Regions from separate parts of the Paenibacillus sp. FSL H8-0168 genome, predicted to be linked through region 2. Evidence: predicted binding sites of a transcription regulator. Region 2 holds the regulator's gene; the other holds the start of a gene.
What was found. The regulator NrdR, encoded in region 2, represses ribonucleotide reductase genes. The targets are predictions, from matches to a motif close to AACACNATATATNGTGTT.
Positions count from the first base shown of each region.

Region 1: the regulator NrdR is predicted to act here: its motif matches at 6,262-6,279, upstream of nrdI (class Ib ribonucleoside-diphosphate reductase assembly flavoprotein NrdI).

Region 1 covers NZ_CP151948.1:2,098,411-2,109,770, reverse strand. The annotation lists gene MHI21_RS09970 (glycoside hydrolase family 2 protein) at 1-506, opposite strand, end outside; gene MHI21_RS09965 (LacI family DNA-binding transcriptional regulator) at 712-1,779, opposite strand; gene MHI21_RS09960 (ABC transporter substrate-binding protein) at 2,060-3,751, shown strand; gene MHI21_RS09955 (MFS transporter) at 3,828-5,051, opposite strand; gene MHI21_RS09950 (GNAT family protein) at 5,054-5,614, opposite strand; gene MHI21_RS09945 (DUF2500 domain-containing protein) at 5,675-6,037, opposite strand; gene nrdI (class Ib ribonucleoside-diphosphate reductase assembly flavoprotein NrdI) at 6,443-6,802, shown strand; gene nrdE (class 1b ribonucleoside-diphosphate reductase subunit alpha) at 6,789-8,873, shown strand; gene nrdF (class 1b ribonucleoside-diphosphate reductase subunit beta) at 9,090-10,055, shown strand; gene MHI21_RS09925 (MFS transporter) at 10,249-11,360, opposite strand, start outside.
Region 2 covers NZ_CP151948.1:1,937,534-1,948,893, reverse strand. The annotation lists gene MHI21_RS09150 (radical SAM/SPASM domain-containing protein) at 1-714, opposite strand, end outside; gene MHI21_RS09145 (MerR family transcriptional regulator) at 943-1,698, shown strand; gene MHI21_RS09140 (N-acetyltransferase) at 1,716-2,366, shown strand; gene MHI21_RS09135 (CocE/NonD family hydrolase) at 2,363-3,367, shown strand; tRNA gene MHI21_RS09130 (tRNA-Lys) at 3,497-3,569, opposite strand; tRNA gene MHI21_RS09125 (tRNA-Ala) at 3,582-3,657, opposite strand; gene nrdR (transcriptional regulator NrdR) at 3,787-4,254, opposite strand; gene MHI21_RS09115 (alpha/beta-type small acid-soluble spore protein) at 4,360-4,584, shown strand; gene MHI21_RS09110 (lytic transglycosylase domain-containing protein) at 4,703-5,266, opposite strand; gene coaE (dephospho-CoA kinase) at 5,263-5,859, opposite strand; gene MHI21_RS09100 (MntP/YtaF family protein) at 5,871-6,662, opposite strand; gene mutM (DNA-formamidopyrimidine glycosylase) at 6,774-7,604, opposite strand; gene polA (DNA polymerase I) at 7,676-10,330, opposite strand; gene phoU (phosphate signaling complex protein PhoU) at 10,508-11,167, opposite strand; gene pstB (phosphate ABC transporter ATP-binding protein PstB) at 11,206-11,360, opposite strand, start outside.

The DNA.
Region 1 (11,360 bases), 160 kb from region 2:
GGAGCCTTACGTGCGAAAACGCTTACCTTTTTGTCGGACAAACCACCGATCTCAGACTGATCATTGGGTGCAGGGAGTCCATAACCCAAGCTTTCAAGCTTGGGTACATCTTCAGCGATCGGAGAACGAAAACTGATTTCTAGCCGATTTTCCCCTTGCTGAACAAATGCCTTCACATCCTGTCTCCATACCCGAAACATATTATTGGCTGACAAGACAGATTGACCATTCACTTTTACATCCGCGTATGTGTCCAAACCTTCCAACACCAACTCTACACATTGACATTGAAGCTGATCTGCATTTATCTCAAAATGGGCTTCATATATCCAATCCTGCTTATCAATCCACTGTACCTCCATCTCGTTCATACCGATAAACGGATCAGGAATTTTGCCATGTCGTAAAAGATCAGTATGCACACAACCCGGCACTTTCGCGCTGAGCCACTCATCACTTTGCGCTTCCCTAAACCTCCAGCCATCCAACCCTATCACATTAACCATCGTCACAAGCCTCCTATAAGCATGATTGGGAACATCTGGATTCGTCAGTAACATAACAAAAATAACATTAAGCTAACAAAATAGTCAATTGTTTTTTAGAACAAATGGCAAAATACAAAATAAAAGTCGCCCTCTGCCCCTAAACAGGCTAAAAGCGACCTCCTTCGTCTTCACGGTGTATGGTGTCATAACACGTATCTGGACATTAACTATATGTGATTGTGCTGATGGGACGCTCACGGTCATCATTTTCCCGACTGATCCGGGGTGCATGAACTTCCCGTACGAATAGCTCAGCATGTAGCAACTTTTTCTCGACAGGCGAGTTCGGGTTCGTTATGCGCCATAACAACTGGTCCACTGCACGCATTCCCAGCAATTCCTTATCCACTCTCACCGTGGCATAAATCGGCATTTGTTCATTCGTATCGTCAAACCCGGTCACTCCGCAACGCCTCGGAACGTCAATCCCCTTTTCTTTCAGCACATCCACGACTTGCGCAGCAGTCACATCATTAGCACATACAAAAACCTCAGGCAGTTCGTCCTCGGACAACTTTTCCATTTCCTCAGCAAGCGCTTGCGCTCCCCTGTGAAGAAGAACTTTAATCTGCCGCAATTCTACTCCGCTCATTTCCAGTGTGGAACGACATGCTTCCCAGCGTTCGTAGAAACTGTGAGCGTCATCAATATGACCTACAAACTGAAAGCGGGTATAGCCCCTGCACAGCAAGTCCTTCATTAATTCACTCATGCATGTGCGATTATCTGTAAACACCGTATCACTTAAAAATGCAGAATCCCAATGATCTACCATGACGACCGGAATACCCATCCGATAAATGTTCAGCAACAACGAAGTTGAAATCGTCCCTACTGTGATAATCCCTTTAATCGACTCTGGATTCAGTAAAGAAAACATGTCTTCAGTCGAGGGTTCCGTTAACGTGATCATATCCATACCCTTACGGTTCAGACGCTCGGAAATCCCTTCAAATACAGGCCCCCAGTATCTGGATTCCCTGTTCTGGTACCTAATATTCGGAAATAACACTAGCACGGTACCTGACCATTCTCTGGTATCTGTGTCCCGAGGCTCTACCCCTGTCATTTTGGGGTGACTGCGAAAATAGCCCATCTGGGCGGCAAGCTTGACCAGAACCGCCCTTGTCTCTTCACTTACACCGGGTTTGCCTGATAGTGCACGCGAAACAGCGAACTTTGAAACGCCCGCCGCATCCGCAATTTCTTGCAACGTTACTTTTCCACGCATCTTCTCACCCAACCCTATTCGGAGTCTTTTTCTATCTTAACCTTTCTAATACACGGGTGTACCTATAAACTGGTACCATCGTAGCATACTTTGTTTTAGATCATCAAATGATAGATCTGTACAAATCCACACCCTCCACCAAAATATGTTTGCTTAATAAAAAAACAAACCGCATAACAAGCAATTATAAATTACTTGACGTGAGGTTCTTTATTTCCTACAATTTACTATTGAAAGCACTTACATTGTGTAAATCATACTTATTAAGGGGGATTTGCAAATGTTCAAGAACAGGTTGGTACGACAGAGCTCCATTCTACTCCTGTCTTTGCTGCTGCTCGTTACAACGGGCTGCGCGAATGGAACAGACGGTAAGGCAGAAAAGGAAGATCCTAATGACACCAGTCCCATTACACTTACTTTCTTTGGCGGTGATTCCAGCTCTAACTGGAACAACATGAAGGATGCTGTCGGGCAGGAAATTATCAAGAAAACGGGCGTTACGCTAAATGCCGAACATGCTGTCAATGGTCGAGGCGAGGAAAAGTTTGCTTTAATGGCAGCGAGCGGAGAGTATCCAGATCTCGTGTACCCCAAATCAGACATTGGCAAGTTGGTCGATGCCGGAGCACTCATTGACTTAACAGATCTCATTGATAAATACGGCCCTAACATTAAGAAAGTGTATGGAGACTATTTTAATCGTATTAAATATAGTAGTGAAGATCCAGCCATTTACACGATCCCGACCAATTTGGGTGTGGATCACATCGCGTTTGATGCACAAGCTGGCTTCGAAATCCAGCATCAGGCACTTAAGAAGCTTGGATACCCTAAAATCCGCACCGTTCAAGATTTTGAAAAAGCACTTAAAGATTATGTCGCCAAATACCCTACCACCAATGGCCAGCCTACCATCCCCCTATCACTTGATGCCGAAGACTGGAAAATTCAAATTACAGTGACAAACCCGGCTGTTACTGCTACAGGTGGACCCGACGATGGCGAATATTATATTGATCCTAAAACACACAAAGCCATTCTTCACTACAAGCGCCCAGAAGAACGCGAATATTTCCGTTGGTTGAACCATATGTACAATGAAGGACTGTTGGATAAGGATACTTTTGTACAAAAAAGTGATCAGTACAAGTCCAAAATCGCCGCAGGCCGTGTCATCGGACTCATTGATCAGGAATGGAACTATCAAGATGCCGAAAATGCGCTCAAGGCAGCCGGTAAGGATGAATTCACTTACGCCCATTTTCCAGTCACTTTAAATGAGAAATACGAGGACCATTCCCTTCAGCCTATCGGCTTCGATACTGCATCCGGGATCGGAATTACAACCTCATGCGAAAATCCGGTGCGAGCTATCAAGTTTCTGGATTTTCTGGCCTCCGACGAAGGACAAATTTTACGCAATTGGGGAATTGAAGGCCAGCATTACAACGTAGAGAACGGCAAACGAGTCATTCCGGCGGATGTGCAACAACGTAAAAACACTGATAACGCTTCTTTTAGCAGAGAGTCAGGAATCGGTTTGTACTGGATATGGGGGCCACATTATGGCGATAGCGTGAAGGACCCTTCTGGCAACTATTACACAACCAATTATCCGGAGATGATTACCGAAAATTATAGTCAAGCCGAAAAAGAGTCCCTTCAGGCATACAAAGCCCAGACGTGGAAAGACCTGTTTCCGAACGAAAAGGATTTTCCGGTAAAAGAGTGGGGTGCTGCCTACAACATGCCTGTTCCGACCGATACGAATTACAATGTTATTTATCAAAAGTCGCAGGACATTGTACGCAAACGGATTCCTGAGGCTGTACTCGCCAAGCCAGATCAGTTCGACGCTGTGTATGACCGCATGCTCCAAGAGCTGGACCAGGCAGGTGTTCCAAAGGCTGAAGAAATCTATACTGGCCTAATCCAAAATCGGCTGAAACTGTGGTACGGTGAAAAATAAGGTTTGCTTGCTTTTTAATGAAATATTATAGGGCTGACAGACCATGCTGTTCAGCCCTTCTACATTAACTTTTACATTAAATATTTTGTTTGGTTTCTTTTTCTTTCCAATAATTACTTTTTCCTGAAACACGATGGACGTAAAACAATAAAATGATTGGAATCAACGCAATCCCGCCACACATCACCCAAGATATTTGAATAGGTGTTTGATCGGAAGACAAATCCGTAAAATTACGACTGATGATCCCTGTCACGATTAAACCTACGCACATGCCTAATTGTGAAATCGCAGAATCCAGAGATAGTAATGTGGAACGATACTCATTCGTGATTCTTTTGTTGAGAAAAATTTGTTTGGCAACCGGGTACATCCCGCGCCCAATCTCATAGATTAAAAAGGTAAGCAATACAGGATAAAATGTGTTGAACACACCGGCTAAAATGAGCCATATCCCAATCATCCCGCAAGCATACATGAGTATATGTACATCACTGTATCTGGCGCCTAGCTTTCGAACTAGATAACTTCCCAAAGTCATACATAGTGAATAGCCTGCCTTGATAAACCCCATAATCCAAATTCCTTGTTCGGAAAGGCCAACCAGACGTGGCTGTTGAAATGTATTCCCCGCTGAGTTCGAAAAGCTGATAAATAAACCAATCATAAACACAATCCAGATAGACTTATTTTCAAAACCAATACGCACACTTTCTCCGATAATCGTTTTAATGCGAGTAGTAGACGTCTTTCGATGAGCAACATTCTCCTCATCCATATAAAAGGAGCATAGAAAAATGCATACAATAATAGATAAAATACTGACCGCCCATGGAAGTGAATAGTTATAGGTTGCGAGAAAGGCCCCCAACAGACCACAAATAAATCCCGAAATGTACTGTATACTGTTAGAGGTTGTAAAAAGAACTTCCATGGGCTTATCACTATTTTCCACAACCCATGATTCCAACGAACCTGACTGTAAACATATAGCCAGACCCCCAAAAACTTGCGCAAACACAAGCACCCCGATATGATCTGTCCAAACGAACAACACACTATAGACTAGAAAACAACAAAGTCCCAAAATAACAGAAATTTTTCTTCCATACTTATCTGCAATCGCCCCTGTGGGTATCTCAAACAAAAAAATACTTACAAAGAATACAACTAGTAAGAAGTTTGCACTCTGCAAAGAAAGTCCTTTAGCTAATAGAAAAAGGATGAGCGTAGTCCCAGTGATTTCACTCATAAAAAATTGAAGAAAGCTGACGGAGTAAAATAGCTTATGAGGTTGCACTCTCAGGATTCCGTCGCTTGCTCTGCAGCCTCATATTCACTTCGCAAAATCCCCATCTGAATAATGTCATAGTATTGCCCTTCCCTGAATAGCTTTTCCCGTAGCCGCCCTTCTTCCTTGAAGCCGCAGGCCAGATAGCAACGGTGTGCACGTTCATTGAACGCATAGACCTCCAGCTCCAGCCGATGCAGGTTCAGTGAATGAAATGCAAATTTTTGTAACAGTCGGATCGCTTCCCGTCCATAACCTTTGCCCAGGTCACCGTCACGCCCGATCACAATACCAAGGGTAGCGTGCCGATTCACCCAGTTGATTTTAAATAAATCCAGTTGTCCGATATAGTCCAGTGTGTCTTTATGCGCAATGACAAAACCTTTGATCTCGGAGTTGCCGTCAATCATCATTTGTACAAAAGACTCACTATTAGTCTGTGAATGCGGATAGACAAACACGTCGCTTAACCCGTGTGTGATTTCCGGGTCATTGACCCATTTTCGGATATTCGGTATATCTTCTTGACGGTATTCTCTCAATACAATTTGTTTTCCAATGATATGTGGCATCGTCATTTTCCTCTCAGTATGTATTTTGTTCGGGTAGTACTCTAGTTTTCCGGTCAACCTTTATGCTTCCATTACTCTTACAAACTCCAGAAAACGTGTACCTTTATAATGAAGCTCCCCACGATCTCCGATCACAATCATACCAAAATCCGTATCCTTCACCTCCAGCTCCATACGCTCACCCCCGTCAAACTCAAAGGTGATATAATAATATGTCGAAGCTGAAAAATCGCCTGATCCCCCGCGCACTCTCGTCCGTTTATCCACAACCTTACATGAACGTTTTACCCGTTCGGCTGCTTGATTGGACAGGCCCGCTCCTATCGTTTTGACAATTCCCATAATGATTACAAAAACAATAAGTCCAAATACGATAAAAAAGATTGTATCAAACGATTGAAATTCCATAAAATCACTTCCCATTTGCTTCATCCTTTCTACAGTAAAATGTAAATTTTCCATTCTATTGCCCATTGACAAATCGTACATCTTCACCCTCAAAAACTCCAATACTTTTTTAACATACTTACGAAAAAAAAGTTCTTTCGCTCTTTTCCGCACCCCGCTTGGACTTATACCCGATCTGGGTCCTCTGATCCCTTCTAGACCGATTGACAAAACTATATATAGATATAAAATAGAGAATGTACTCTAAATATAGTGTAAAAAACGTATTTATGCCCGATATCTTGAAGATACAGGTATGAAAATACATGTAAATATAGAGTCAAAATCTTAAATGGCGCAGCCAGCAAGGGATTCCATCTATAATAGATCCTAGGCAATGCGTTTTCTTTTTTCGTTAATTGTTTAAGGAGGTTGCATACCATGCTGATTGCATATGATTCGAAGACCGGCAATGTAAAAAGATTTATAAACAAGCTCAAGCTTCCAGCGGTTCAGATCGAGGAGCAAATGACTATAGAAGAACCTTACGTACTTATTACATATACAACTGGGTTTGGGCAGATACCTGAGAGGGTGTCTTCCTTTTTAAAAAAGAATGCTCAAAACCTTGTTGGTGTAGCTGCAAGCGGCAACCGTAACTGGGGTGAGAAATTTGCCAAAAGTGCGGATTTGATTGCCGATCATTATAATGTCCCCGTGATTAGTAAATTTGAATTATCTGGAACGTTCGGAGATGTAGAGCGTTTTAAACAGGAGGTGAGCCGAGTTGCGGCATATTGAATTGAACAACATGTTGATGAAACGCGATACAGACGGCTTTTTCCAATTGGAAAAAGACCAAGAGGCTGTAGCAGAGTTTATGAAGGAAGTTCAGGAACGGAGTTTGAAGTTTGCTGACACAGCCGCTCAAGTGCTGTATATGATTGAGAATGATTATTACGAAAATTTCTATAACAGCTACACGGCTGACGAAATTAATGATATTTTCCATATCACTCATAGCTATAATTTTAAATTTCCTTCCTATATGGCAGCATCCAAGTTTTACACCGACTATGCAATGAAGAGTAACGACCGGAAAGTCTATCTGGAACATTACCCTGACCGGGTTGCTGCTGTCGCGCTGCATTTAGGACGCGGTAACGCCGATAAGGCACGCCTGTTGTCCCGCTCGATGATGGAGCAACGCCTCCAGCCAGCAACACCAACCTTCCTGAATGCAGGCAAAAGCCGCCGTGGGGAATTGGTATCCTGCTTCCTGCTCGAAATGGACGACTCCCTGAACTCAATTAACTATGTGCTGAACACCTGCATGCAGTTGTCCAAAATCGGGGGCGGTGTTGCGGTCAACCTGTCGAAACTGCGGGCACGCGGCGAAGCGATTAAAGGCGTAGAAGGCGCAGCAAAAGGCATTATGCCTGTGCTGAAGCTGATGGAAGACGGTTTCTCCTATGCGGATCAAATGGGGCAACGTAAAGGCTCTGGGGCAGCCTATTACAACATTTTCGGATGGGACGTGCTTGAGTTCCTGGATAGCAAAAAGATCAATGCTGACGAAAGAGTACGTCTCAAGACCCTTTCTATTGGATTGCTGGTGCCAAACCGCTTTTACAAGCTGGCTCAAGATAATGAACCGCTGCATGTATTTGCTCCTTACAGTGTGTTCAAAGCCTATGGAACGCATCTGGACGACATGGATTTGGATGAAATGTACGACACGCTGCTCGCTGACGATCGGGTGAAGAAAAAAATAGCGATGAGCGCACGTGACATGCTGACGAAAATTGCCATGATTCAGTTGGAGTCTGGTTATCCATATATCATGAACAAAAGTAACGCGAACCAGGCACATGCTCTTAAAAACGTGGGTCAAGTCAAGATGTCGAACCTATGCACGGAAATCTTCCAGTTGCAGGAAACTTCCGAAATTACAGATTACGGCCAACAGGATACCATCCGCCGGGACGTGAGCTGTAATCTAGCTTCTCTGAACATTGTAAATGTGATGGAACATGGAAAAATCCGCGAATCCGTTCACGAGGGTATGATTGCTCTCACCTCGGTCAGCGATATGACCCAAGTAGCTAATGCACCGGGTGTTGCGAAAGCAAACCGTGAAATGCACTCCGTCGGACTGGGTGTTATGAACCTGCACGGCTATCTTGCCAAGAACAAAATTGCGTATGAAAGCAATGAAGCGAAGGACTTTGTCCGTACCTTCTTCATGACGATGAACTATCATTCCATCGAAAAAAGTATGGAAATCGCGAAAGCAGCTGGACAAAGCTTTTATGGATTTGAGGAATCGGATTATGCGACAGGCGTATATTTTGACCGATACCTGAACACAGATTATCGTCCAACAACTGCACGTGTACAAGAGTTGTTCAAAGACATCTATGTTCCGACTTCAGCGGACTGGGACAAATTAAAAGCAGATGTGATGAAAAATGGTCTGTACCACGCCTATCGGATGGCGATTGCGCCGACTGCTAGCATTTCGTACATTCAAAATGCAACATCCAGCGTCATGCCGATTGTTGAGCAGATTGAAACCCGTACCTATGCCAATTCGACGACCTACTATCCAATGCCTTATTTGCAAAAGGATAACGTGTTCTTCTATAAATCTGCTTATCAAATGGACCAGTTCAAAGTGCTTGATCTGATTGCAGAAATCCAGCCACACGTGGACCAAGGAATTTCGACCGTGCTTCATGTGAACAGTGACGTGACTACGCGTCAGTTAGCACGTTGCTATCTGTACGCTGCACACAAAGGACTTAAATCGTTATACTACACACGCACCAAAAAGCTGTCTGTGGAAGAGTGCCTCACCTGCTCCATCTAAAGTATAAGGTAACAAGCTGTAGTATAAAAATTAGATTTTGAATAGATATAGATGCTTTGCATTAGAAGCTGTATCCAGCGTGTGGTTCAGACCTTTACGGGACTGGACAGACCCTCGCGGATACAGCTTCCGTATGTCAAGCATACGATGATTCGCCTGCACTATTTCAATGTGTGTTTCCAGGGAATCTCGCAAGCTGAAGGGAGAATGCTAACAATGACAGGTATACAAGCTGTAAACTGGAATCGCTCGGACGATGATTTTACACTGATGTTCTGGAACCAGAACATTATGCAATTTTGGACGGATGATGAAATCCCGTTGTCTGACGATAAAATGTCCTGGGTAACCCTCAGTGATATCGAAAAAGAAGCCTACATGAAGGTGCTGGGCGGATTGACGCTACTGGATACCATTCAAGGCGGCGTGGGTATGCCGCAAATTATGGAGCATGTGGACGGACTGCAACGCAAAGCCGTACTAAGCTTTATGGCGATGATGGAACAAATTCATGCCAAGTCGTACAGTAGCATCTTTACAACGCTAGCTTCCACGGAAGAAATTGACGGTGTATTCCGCTGGGTGGAAGAAAATCCACATCTCCAAACCAAGGCAGAAACCATTCGTCAGTATTATATGAATATCCATACACCGAAAGACCTGTATCTCGCGATGGCAGCGTCGGTGCTGTTAGAAAGCTATTTATTTTATAGCGGCTTCTTCTACCCTCTTTATCTGGCGGGCCAGGGTAAGTTGACATGCAGTGGAGAAATTATCGATTTGATCCTACGGGACGAAAGTATTCACGGTGTGTACGTAGGTGTACTGGCACAGGAGATATATGCAGAATTGGATGAGGAAGAACAACGCGATCTCTACCAGACGCTGGTAGGCTTGCTGCGCTACTTGCATAATAATGAAGAACAGTATACCGAGCAAATTTATGCCCCTATTGGACTTGTAGACGATGTGAAAGTCTTTTTGCGCTACAACGCCAACAAGGCCATGATGAACCTGGGCTTTGATCCACTTTTTGAAGAAGAAGAAGTCAATCCCATTGTATTCAACGGCATCAGCACCCACACCAAGCAGCACGATTTCTTTTCTAAAAAAGGAAACGGCTATGTGCGGGCGATGAATGTAGAGCCGCTGACAGATGATGATTTTAATTTTGGCGTCTAAGTACAAATACGTGAAATTAATTTAGCAAGGTGATACTATGAAGAGCCGTCCGCATGCGGATGGCTCAGACTGTAAACAAAGTAGATAGTTTACATATTTTAGGATTTTGCAAAATTCGATTCCAGTCGCTCCGAAGTGCAAGATATAGACGAACTAAACCATTTCGATCTATATCTTGTTCATTGGAAGTCGCTTATGGGATTTTTGCAAAATCCTTATTTACTTGCGTTCGCTTATATAAAACTGGTATTGCCGCTGCTATAAGGATTATACCCATAAAAGCGGGTGCGGCATGACCAAGTGATACATAGATTTGACCTCCAATGATAGGCCCCATCATTCTTGCTAAAGCCTGAATAGATTGACTACCTCCTTGAATCCTTCCTTGTTCACTAGAATCAACAGACTTGGAGAGCATCCCATTGAATGAAGGCCCAAAGACCGAATCACCAAAACCAAATATAAACATTCCAACGATAAAAAGAGGATAGAATGAGAACAAAGCCGATGCTGCAATAAGACTATAGCCTATAATCTCCGAAACCATTCCAAGAATGGCTATCTGTTTATCACTAAGTTTTCTCAAAAGCTTTGGCATGATGAAACCTTGTGAGATAATGTCTTGGACACCCATAATTGAGAACATAAGTCCGATTAGTGTAGGCTTCCAACTAAAAGTATCCATTGTAAATTGTGAAAAAACGGCCTGTAAAGATCCGTTGGGTATCCAAAGTAAGAACGCTGAGATAAGTAGCCTGTTTAAGTTTTTCATGGAAAGCAGGTTTGCAAGCTGTATGAACGGATTAAGTCTTACAAAAGTAATTTCTTTCAGTCTATGTTTCTTGTCAAGGCTCTCAGGCATAAAAAAGAACCCATATATAACATTCACTAAAGTTATGATTGCTCCAAAATACATGGGTACAGAATAATCAAACTTGGCGAGTAATCCGCCTACAGTTGGGCCAATGACAGTGCCTGCACCTACAACCGCACTCACCCATCCAAAGTATTTAGTTCTCTGTTCTGTAGGAATGATGTCTGCAAAATAGGCGAAGATCGTGCTTATGCTCCCACCTGTTATACCCTCTATTATGCGTCCCGCAAATAGTACCCATAGAGCTCCTCCTATGCCAAAAACCAAGTACCCGAATGCGGAACCCAAAAGGCATACTAAGAGCAATGGACGACGGCCATATTTGTCACTCAGAGCTCCAAGCACGGGGGCCGCAAAAAACACGCAGAAGGCATAAACAGAAGTCAGCAGCGTGACAACGATAGCTTGTTCTCCCGGATTGCTTATATAAG
Region 2 (11,360 bases):
ACAGCAAGGGACCACCGTTCCATCCACCAATACCGCCGCCTGGCTACGGAGTGCATGGCAAAAACCTTTTCCGTCATCTTCCGGGGCACTGAGGCTCGGCCATTCAAATTCGTGGTCCTGATTCAAATAAACATTTGGTGCGATTTTGACCCCACTGCCTGGTATCACCTTTTCCTCAATCCGATAGTCCAGTCCAAACTCTTGCTCCAGTCGTTCAAGCGTTTCCCGGTTGCGCTGACGCTGCACATTAGTCAGATTATCCTGAGTCAGGTTCCAGAGACGGAACGAAATAATGACATTGTGTTTCACCGCTTCTCTTACAAACGTGAAAATATTACCCAAATATCCTTCTCGATCCACGGAGCCTTCATGCCCGTCAAAACTGTGGAGAGAGAAGTTCATCTGACGCAGCGCTGGTTGCCCAAGCAGCTTATGTCCGGTCTTCGGCAGCAAGGTACCATTGGTGGTTATATTGACCTTCAAGCCTTTCTCATGAGCACTTTCCAGCAAAAGATCAATTTTCGGATGGAGCAACGGCTCTCCTTTTACATGCAAATAGATGTAATCCGTGTGTGGTTTGACCTGATCAAGCACATTTCGAAAGACTTCCGGATCAATAAATTTCTTGACACGCTGTGTTTGAGGACAAAAACTGCATGCGAGATTGCAAATGCTCGTTATCTCAATGTATACCTTTTTAAAAGTTTTCAACATGATTTCCCCATTCTAACCTTCATCCGGAGCATCTTGTTTATGCTCACTAATCTTATGATTATAACGGGTTATCACCGACAGGTAAACTCTCCAGTCTCCCCCTTGGTGTGGGCATCAAATGCTCGAACATACGCCTATCTAAGATTTGATTTGATATTTTCTATTGACCCTAGGTCTGACCTAAGGTTTATAGTGGAGTTATTCAACTATCAGTAAGGAGTCCTGTCATTGAAAGAACACATTACGATCAGTCAGCTTGCTCAGCTCATGAATGTATCTGTACATCAACTGCGATATTTTGAAGAAAAGGGAATCCTGTATCCATCACATACAGAAGAAAATCAATATCGGATGTACGGGCTTCATGAGATTTATCAGCTTTCGCAAATTTTATTGTTACGCAAATTAAATGTCCCTGTCGGTCAGATTCAAGAATGTATGACTTCCTATGCTGCTGATGATTATAACCAGCTTTTAGAGCAATCGTTGCAGAAGGTACAAGCTGAAATAGCTAACTTGAAAATGCATGAACAGTTTATTCACAAAGTGCTAGAAGAACATGATAGCCTGACTCAGCGAAATGATGAATATCAGGTCAAACGATTAGGTCCCCGTCATTTAAAGCTATGGTTTGCATTGGAGAATGGACAAGAGCTCACTGCCGGAAACTTATTTGAACACCACCCTGCCCCACCTCGATTATTTGAAAATGACCTGCATTACTTGTCTGATGCCGGACAGGTGAAGCTTTGTTATGAAACGGTGAATGTGGCTGACTATATTCTGGAAGAAGGCAACTATCTTTATAAGCATCTTTCCGTCATTGAAGAATCTGAGATTGATTATGAAATCAAACAAATGGAACGATATGTAGCTCATCACCAATATAACTGCCAAAGCAAGATTGTCCTAGTAGAAAAATCTTATCTTTCGATGTTCGGCAACAACAAGCTGCAATACGAAATTCAGGTAAAAGTAGAATAAATCTTGGAGGGCGTTACATGAGTGCAAAATCCTTTGACATTGTTGCATACCAGAAACAAGACCATGAAGCTGTTTGCAGTCTTTTAGTTGAATCGTTTAAAGCAAAATTTCAATCTCTTGTTACACTGGAGGATCAAGCTATACAGCAGTTGTTAATGAAGGTTTGGGTTCAAAATCCTTATTCTACATCTATGAAACAATTTGTAGCCAAAGAGAACGAAGAGGTTGTTGGTGTTCTTTCCCTCAAATGGAAGGCCCCCTCCTCTTCACTTCCTGAAACAAACCCCATTTCTTTGGCTCCGCTCATAAAACAGTTTGGTTGCTTTAATATATTTAAATTTTTGACAGGTATGCATGCGCTGGAGTATCCCCCCGCTGCAGATGAGTGTTACATTGATCATCTGGCAATTCGTTCAAGTCATCGTAACCAGGGAATAGGACGCCGTCTTCTAGCTTTCGCACAGCAATTTACGGTTGAATCTGGTTTTCATGCATTGACGCTCCATGTAGCGCATAAGAACCAAGGGGCTATCCGTTTGTATCACAAACTGGCGTTTGAAGTAGAACAATCCAAGTATAATGGGTTACGGCATTTTTGGTTCAAGGAGCCTGTATGGCATCTGATGAGTTGGAAAGAGAACCTGCATTCGAGGAGAGAACACTATTGAAAAAAACATTCAAGCTTACTTTGGGTATTGCGGCAGCTCTAGCTGTTGCCTTGATACTCATTGTTCTATATCAAAATTCCTACAAGATGACAGAAGAAAAAATACAAATCACGACACCTAAAGGGCTGTTAACAGGTACATTAGCTTTGCCTAAGAACTACTCGGAAAAAGTTGGATTGGTTGTTTTTGTCCATGGGGATGGTCCTATTAATGACACATATGATGATGGATACAAACCACTGTGGGAAAAGTTCGCCTCCAAGGGGTATGCCTCCCTGTCATTGAATAAGCCCGGTATTAATAGTGCCCCTGGCAATTGGCTGGATCAAAGCATGGAGGACCGCGCACAGGAGATCCGATATGCAATAGACTGGGCGAGAACCTTGCCGATGATTGATACGCAAAAAATCGGCCTATGGGGAGCCAGTCAAGCAGGATGGGTCATTCCGAAGATCGTTAAAGAGGAACATGATATTGCATTCAGCATCCTTGTATCGCCTGCCGTGAACTGGATTTCCCAAGGACAATTTAATACCAGAAAAGAAATGGAGCAAGAAGGAGCTACTCCTCAAGAAATTCAAAAGACATTGAACTACGATCAAGAGATTCTACAGTTACTGAAAAAACATGCTTCTTATGAAGAATACCTAAGCATAGCCGATCCTGAGGATATGATCTCCAAAGAAAGATGGAGCTTTATAGGCAAAAATTTTCGGTCTGATTCCACCGAAGAATTAAGTCACTTCCATTCTCCTGTACTCTTGGTTCTGGCTGGCAAAGATATTAATGTTGATGTACAGGATACCGAGCGAGTCTACCGCCAGAAAATACCCGCAGAGCTACTGTCCGTGATTCATTTACCTGAAGCCGACCATTCCATGATGGATGAAAAAATCGCGCGTTCAAAATCTCTAACTTTTTTAACAGCCGTATTCGCCCCAAGAAAATTGGTGAATGACGAGTATCTCAAAATCCTTGCCGATTATGTCAATCAGTACTAAACAAGGATGTTCTTTTTTTCCATACTTCTTTTGAATATGCTAATGAAAACCCCTTAACTGTTCTCGGTTAGACTGGGAATAGATCTATAAACAACAAAAAACGGCATCTCTGCCGTTTTTTCTAAAGAATGGACTCTCAGGGACTCGAACCCTGGACCAATTGATTAAGAGTCAACTGCTCTACCAACTGAGCTAAGAGTCCATAATAAAAGTTTGGTGGAGCCTAGGGGGATCGAACCCCTGACCTCATCGCTGCCAGCGATGCGCTCTCCCAGCTGAGCTAAGGCCCCATCGTAAGTAAGTTAATCAACGTTTCAAGCGACTTCTATATCATATAAAATTTTCATTCCTGTGTCAATACTTTTATAAAAAAATATAATCATCTTCCCACTTTGTCCCAAGAAAGATACAGTCAGCGATCAGTCGCTGGCTGTATCTTTAGATAATAGTGTTTTCAGTTCCTTCATAAACATATTGATGTCTTTAAACTGACGATAGACGGACGCAAAACGTACGTAGGCGACTTCATCCACTGGGTAAAGCTGTTCCATGACCAGCTCACCGATCTGCTGGCTATCCACTTCTGTGGCTGCTGTGTTGCGGATAGCGTTCTCTACCTGGGATACGATCATATCCAGTTGCTCGACGGATACTGGGCGCTTCTCGCAGGCCCGAATGAGACCGCGCAGCATTTTATCACGACTAAACTCTTCACGGCTGCCGTCTTTTTTGATGACCATGAGCGGGGTTTCCTCCACCATTTCAAAGGTGGTAAAACGCCTGGCACACTGTTCACATTCACGGCGGCGACGGATGGACTTATTATCATTCGCAGGTCGCGAATCCAACACTTTCGTGCCATTGTAGGCACAATACGGACACTTCATAATCTCACCGCTTTCTTTTTCCAATAAATTCCCGAAGATTTTTAGTAATAATTTTGTCGAAACGGATCATAATATGTTTACCACATCGCGAGGAGGTGAACAACAATGGCACAAGGAAACAATGGCAACTCCAACAATCTGGTAGTCAGCAGATCCTCCGGCGCTCTGGAGCAAATGAAATATGAAATCGCTCAAGAGCTGGGTATCAGCATTCCTCAAGATGGATACCAAGGTAACATGACTTCCTATGAGAATGGTTCGATCGGGGGCTACATCACAAAACGCCTCGTAACGATCGCCGAACAACAATTGGCAGGTCAATACCAATAATCGCGGTAATAATGTAGAAATAACAAGATAAAGTGTATGGATGGGCTGCTAAAAACAGCCTGTCCTGCGCTTTTTTCATTTTAAAGCGAAAAGGCTCATCATGTCATTAACTTGCCATTTAAAAATCATTATAAATTTTCGTGTATTGCCTGTAGTAATAAATGACCCGCTGTACATAATGTCGTGTCTCACCAAAAGGGATTTGCTTAATGGACTCTTCTTTTCCATCCCACACTCCCTTATCCAGCCACTCCTGAACTTTACCCGGCCCTGCATTGTAAGCAGCTACGATTGCTACAGGATTATCCTGAAACTTCATGGATAGGTTATGCAAATACCAGGTTCCCAGCTCAATATTGGTGCCAGGCTCGTGCTTGACACTGTCCAGCGGAACCTTTTGAATCTGGGCGCTGTCCATAATCCAATTTGCCGTATTCGGCATAATCTGCATCAGGCCCAGTGCACCCTTATGCGACTGCTTGCTGGTTTTAAAATTGGTTTCTACACGGATAATAGACGCCACCAAAAATGGGTCCACTTCATACGTTTGTGAATACTGCCGAATCTCATCCTTATATTGAATTGGATAGAACCAGGACATCCAATTTGAATTAAGGAACAGAATCAGGACAAACCCGACAAACAAAGTGAGCAGGACTCTTTTCTTTCGCAAAATATTCATGCAAGTCCCTTCCGCTGCCAAAATTGATCAATTTGTCGTTTCGTCTCAGTCTGTGTTCCGCTATTATCGATAACGATATCGGCCAAGCTTTTCTTTTGTTCAATATCCATTTGTGCGGACAGCCTAAGTCCAGCTTGCTCCTCCGTCAGACCGTCTCTGAGCATCAGACGCTGGAGCTGAATATCACGTGGTACGTACACAACCATAATTTCCTCGTACAAGCTCTCCAGCCCGGACTCGTACAGTAACGGGATATCTGCCAAAACAAGCTTGTCCGGCTGTTCCCGTTCATATGCTTCCATGCGCATACGCATTTCCTCACGAATAGCAGGATGTGTAATATCGTTAAGTGCCTGCCGCTGGGCAGGGTCTCCGAATACAATCTCACCCAGTTTTTTGCGGTGCAGGGTTCCGTCATTGTTCACTATAGCTTGTCCAAAATGCTGTATGACCGCCGCCAGCACCGGATGCCCCGGAAGCATGACTTCCCGGGCAATGGCATCTGCGTCGATCAGCAGCGCACCTTTGGCGACCAAAAGAGCCGACACGGTGCTTTTTCCGGTAGCAATACCTCCGGTTAATCCGATATTCATGCTCTTTCACCTCATAACAGCTTCAATATGCCCATCATAATCAGTAATAATGCCGGCAATACACCCAGCGCCTTCATAAATCGAAATGCTGATAGAAAGAAGCCTGCCTTCATCCCTGCAATCAAAAATGTTCCACTGAATAACGTAATAGCCAGCGCAGTAGACAGTGGCTGAAAACCAAGCATAGCTGCCCCGAGTCCCGCTCCGAACGCATCGACCGATAATGCAATGCCCAGCCAAACCGCTTCGGTAGCAGATATACTGCCGGAACGGTCCATATCCGCAGCAGACGGACTTCGAAGAATCCGAATAACAAGTCCCCATTTGCGGAACTCCAGAGAAAATAGCGTTCGCTCCTGCTGCTCCACAGAAGCTTCTGCCGACAGATCTTTTCTTGAGCTAAGGAAAGACTCTGTATCATCACCCTCTATACACTTCTTCTCTCCAAGAACAGATCTGCTCACTGGATCAGTCTGTTCTGTAAGAAGCAGCCGCCGAGAGGCTTCCGCTGAATCCTCTGGCGAATCCTCTTTGCGGTGCAGAGCTTGAATCAAAGAGTAACAGCCGATACAGATCAGGATGACAGCGCCGAAAACGGTCGTATATACAGGAGACAGAACATGAGATAGTAATGCGCCCAATTGCATGGATATGCCGATCACCAAACCTGAACATATGGAGATGATAGCAATCGACAACAGTGGAATTTTCATTTTGCGCAGTCCATATGTAACACCGACTCCGAAACTATCCAAACTTAGCGCAAATGCCAGTAACAGCAGGGCTCCCCAATGATTAGCCACTCCAATTCCCTCCCATTGCGAAGGCAAGGCCTTATAACAACCGAAACCCTCCGCAGTATTGGTACTTGGAACAATATATGAGAGGGATGGGCTTGGGGTGACTGTGCCTGTTTAGCGCAAAGGCTGGCAGACCGGACAATGATGTGTGCCACGTCCGGCTACGACAGATTTTTCGATCAATGTGCCACAGTTAACGCAAGGCTTCGCGTTACGTCCATAGATTTGCAATTGATGCTGGAAGTCGCCCGTTTTACCCTGTCCATTAACGAACGATTTAATGGACGAGCCTCCAACCTGAATCGACGCACCCAGCGTGGAGACAATAGCTTCATGCAAGACATGAAATTGGCTATCCGTTAGGCTTTTGGCTGGCTGTGCTGGATGAATCCCCGCCTTAAACAACGATTCATCTACATAAATATTCCCGATGCCCACCACATATGACTGGTTTAGCAGCGCTGCCTTGATCGAAGTCGAACGAGTTCCAACAGCAGCACGCAGCATTTCCGGTGTAAAGGCCTCGTCCATCGGCTCCAAACCAAGCTTGTTCAGCGGTTTTTCCAGCAAATCCTGTCCTGCCGGAAATAAGTGCATCGTGCCAAACTGGCGCACATCCTGATAACGCAGCTCCGTACCATCTTTAAAATGAAAGATGACATGGGTATGCTTTTCCACAGGATCATGTTGCGAATATAATCCATATCGCCCTTCCATTCGAAGATGGGAAACCAGCACCAGCCCATCCAGCAAAATCCGCAGAAACTTTCCGCGTCTCTCCACCCCTGTAATCCGGTGATCGGCCAATTCCATCGCAAAAGCGTGGATATCATCGGGCCGTTGAATGATCCGCGGCAAATTAACGGTGACATGATCTATATGTTTATCAACGATAAGCTCGTTTAGCGTTCGTTTAATTGTTTCTACTTCCGGTAATTCCGGCATGATGTCTTCACCTCACCCTATATTATAACGGAAGCAGCGTCAAATTGGGACTATCTACTCATTGAAATATCTTACTTGGCCTCATACCAATTGCTGCCATAGCTTACTTCGGCTTTGAGCGGCACAGCCAGCTTTAATGCAGCTTCCATGGTAGCCGGGACAAGCTCTTTCATCGTTTCCATTTCCTCAGGCGGAACCTCGAACACAAGCTCATCATGTACTTGGAGCAGCATTCTGCTGCGAAGTTTACGTTCACGTAAGGCCTCATCCATCTGTACCATCGCCAACTTGATAATATCGGCTGCGGTACCTTGAATCGGCGTATTCATCGCTGTACGCTCAGCGAATGAACGCAGGTTGAAATTGCTGGCGTTAATCTCCGGCAAATAGCGTCTGCGTTCCAACAGCGTTTTTACGTATCCGTCCCGCTTCGCATCCTTCACAATATCATCCATGTAACGGCGAACGCCTTGGAACACATCAAAATACTGGTCGATAAAACGAGCCGCTTCCTTCCGCGTAATATTCAAATTTTGTGACAGACCATAATCACTGATCCCATAGACAATCCCAAAGTTGACTGCCTTCGCAGAACGCCGCATATTGGAGTCCACATCTTCCGCTGCTACCCCAAACACATCGGATGCGGTCTTGGTATGGATGTCCATATCGTGGACAAAGGCCTCCTTCAAACGTTCATCATCCGAAATATCAGCCAGCACCCGCAGCTCGATCTGTGAGTAGTCTGCCGCCAAAATAGACCAGCCCGGTTCGGACGGAACAAATACTTTGCGGATTTTGCGCCCCTCTTCGAGACGAATCGGAATGTTTTGCAAATTGGGAAATTGACTACTCAAGCGTCCAGTTGCTGCAACCGTCTGCCGGAAATACGTATGCACCTTACCCGTTTTCTCCGAAATTTCTTTCAGCAATCCTTCGACATACGTCGATTGGAGTTTGGCAATGGTGCGGTACTGCAAAATATTTTGCACAATATCATGATAGGGAGCCAGCTTTTCCAATACCTCCGCATCAGTCGAGTAACCCGTTTTCGTCTTTTTAATGACAGGTAAACCCAGTTTATCAAACAAAATCTCACCCAACTGCTTGGGCGAATTCAGATTGAACTCTACACCGGCAATGCTGTAGATTTCACCCACCAACGTTGCAATCTGAGCTTCAAATTCTTTCCCCAAAGCGCGCAGTTCTTCTACGTTCACCAAAATGCCCTGCTTCTCCATATCCGCCAAAATGCGGGACAACGGCATCTCCAGCTCATGAAACAGCTTGTGCATTTCCGTTTTTTCCAGTTCCGCCTGCTGTACAGGCACCAAAGCTTCAATCACCGCTGCCTTACGCGCCACATGATCGGACAGTACATCCACGTCAGGGACTTTATATTTAGCTCCTTTACCGAACACTTCTTCGTCTGGACGGATCGAAGACAAACCATATTTGGCTGCCAATCCGCTCAATGTCTGGTTTGCATCGGTCGGGTCCAGCAAGTATCCCGCCAGTTGCACATCAAACTCGGCACCTGCAAACTCAATTCCATGCCAGTGTAAAGCCAAATCCGTACGATGCAGATCATGACCACGTTTTTTGCGTCCAGGGTCAGCAAGCCATTCGCGAATAGGTGTAGCTGCATCACTTTGCAATACATCCAGTGTCATAAAAAACTGCTGCCCCGTTGCGGCAAATATCAGACCTACGATGTCAGCATGATGCGGATTATCACCATGCGTCTCAACATGCAGCACATCCACATGATCCAACACTTCTACCAATTCGCTAATCCGCTGCTCATCCAGCACTGTTACGTCAGCCGCGGCTTCCTCTACGTCTACCCCAGTACTGCCAACCTCACCTGAAAAGGATAAACGCTCCAGCAAGGACTTGAACTCCAGCTTCGCCAGAGCTGGCCCGGCCGTTTCTGCTTGCAGCCCGCCAAAGGCCACATCTTCCAGCTGCTTGTCCAACGTTACATCCCGATAAATGGTCGCCAAATCTTTGCTCATTCGCGCATCGTCAGCATGTGTCTCTACGCGTTCTTTCATTTTGCCCTTCAGCTCATTCGTGTGCGCCAGCACTTCTTCGACTGAACCGTATTGATGCAGCAGCTTGAGCGCTGTTTTTTCACCCACGCCGGGAATACCAGGAATATTGTCCGACGTATCGCCCATCAGACCCTTAAGATCAATAATTTGCAGCGGCTTCAGGCCATATCGTTCCTGAATTTGCTCAGGTCCATACGTCTCCACCTCAGTAACCCCTTTGCGGGTCAAGCCGACTGTGACATGATCTGAAGCCAATTGAAGCATATCCTTGTCCCCGGTCACGACCAGCACATTGAAACCGGCTTCGTCCGCTGTCTTGGAGAGGGTGCCTATAATATCGTCCGCCTCATAGCCATCCAGTTCAAACTGAGCAATGCCGAAAGCGGTCAATAGCTCTTTCAGCAACGGAAATTGCTGGGACAGCTCTGGCGGTGTTTTCTCCCGTCCACCTTTGTAATCCTCGTATCCTTTATGGCGAAACGTTATTTTACCAGCATCGAAGGCAACCAGAATATGTGTTGGTTTGTGCTCCTCCAAGAGCCGCAATAACATCGTCGTAAATCCATACACCGCGTTCGTCTGCTGCCCACTCGAATTTGTTAACGGTGGCATAGCAAAAAACGCCCGGTAAATGATACTGTTGCCATCTATAAGCATGAGTTTATCCATTTAGCACCTCGCAAGTTCATCAATGCATTCGTAACGTTCTTACGTTTTACGCATTCCTCTTCCTATCTTAACATACAAGACTCCTTTTTCAGAAAAAAACGGCTGCTTCCTAACCAAATTTGCCTTTTGCTCAAAGACAAGTCTGGGTCAGAAACAACCGCTATATACCTGAAAGCTCTACTGGTTCAAATCTGGTCTCTCCCCTGTCACGAGATATACAGTGCTTTCGCCGATATTCGTAGCATGGTCACCAATTCGTTCAATGTATCGTCCTACAAGCAGTTGCAGCATGGCTTGTGAAGCCTCTGCCGGCTTTTCTACCATAAAGGCGTACAGATCGCTGATCATGTGGCTATACATGGAATCTACTCGATCATCCTCTTTGGCCATTTTATAGGCCAGATCTGTATTTTCATCCAAATAGGATTTGATCGCATCATCTATCATTTCTTTAACAATGGAAGCCATGTGCGGAATATCCACCAGCGGCTTAATGATCTGCTGCCCTTCCAAGCGAAGTGTCACCTTGGCAATATCAAGCGCCAAATCGCCCATTCGTTCCAGATCACTGGAAATTTTAAATGCAACAATGATCCGGCGCAAATCCTTCGCTACCGGCTGCTGGGTAATAATGAGCTTGGAGCCCATATCGAGAATATTCTCTTCCAGCGTATTAAGGGATGCATCATTTTTGACCACCTGCTGAGCCAATTCTGTATTTTTGGTCTGCAAACATTCAATGGCCTGATCGAGCGCCTTCGAAACGTGTGCTCCCATTTCGCGCAGTACGGCTCTCAGTTCATCTAACCCTTCATCAAAACCTTTTCTACGTATCATTTCGAAGTCACCCCTTCTGGCATATTCATCTGTAGGCTTTAGCCAAATCGCCCTGAAATATAATCTTCCGTACGCGAATCTTGCGGCGTGGAAAACATCGTCTCTGTATCCGCCGCTTCCACCACAACACCATTCAAAAAGAACGCAGTTCGACCGGACACACGCGCTGCCTGATGCATGTTATGCGTCACCA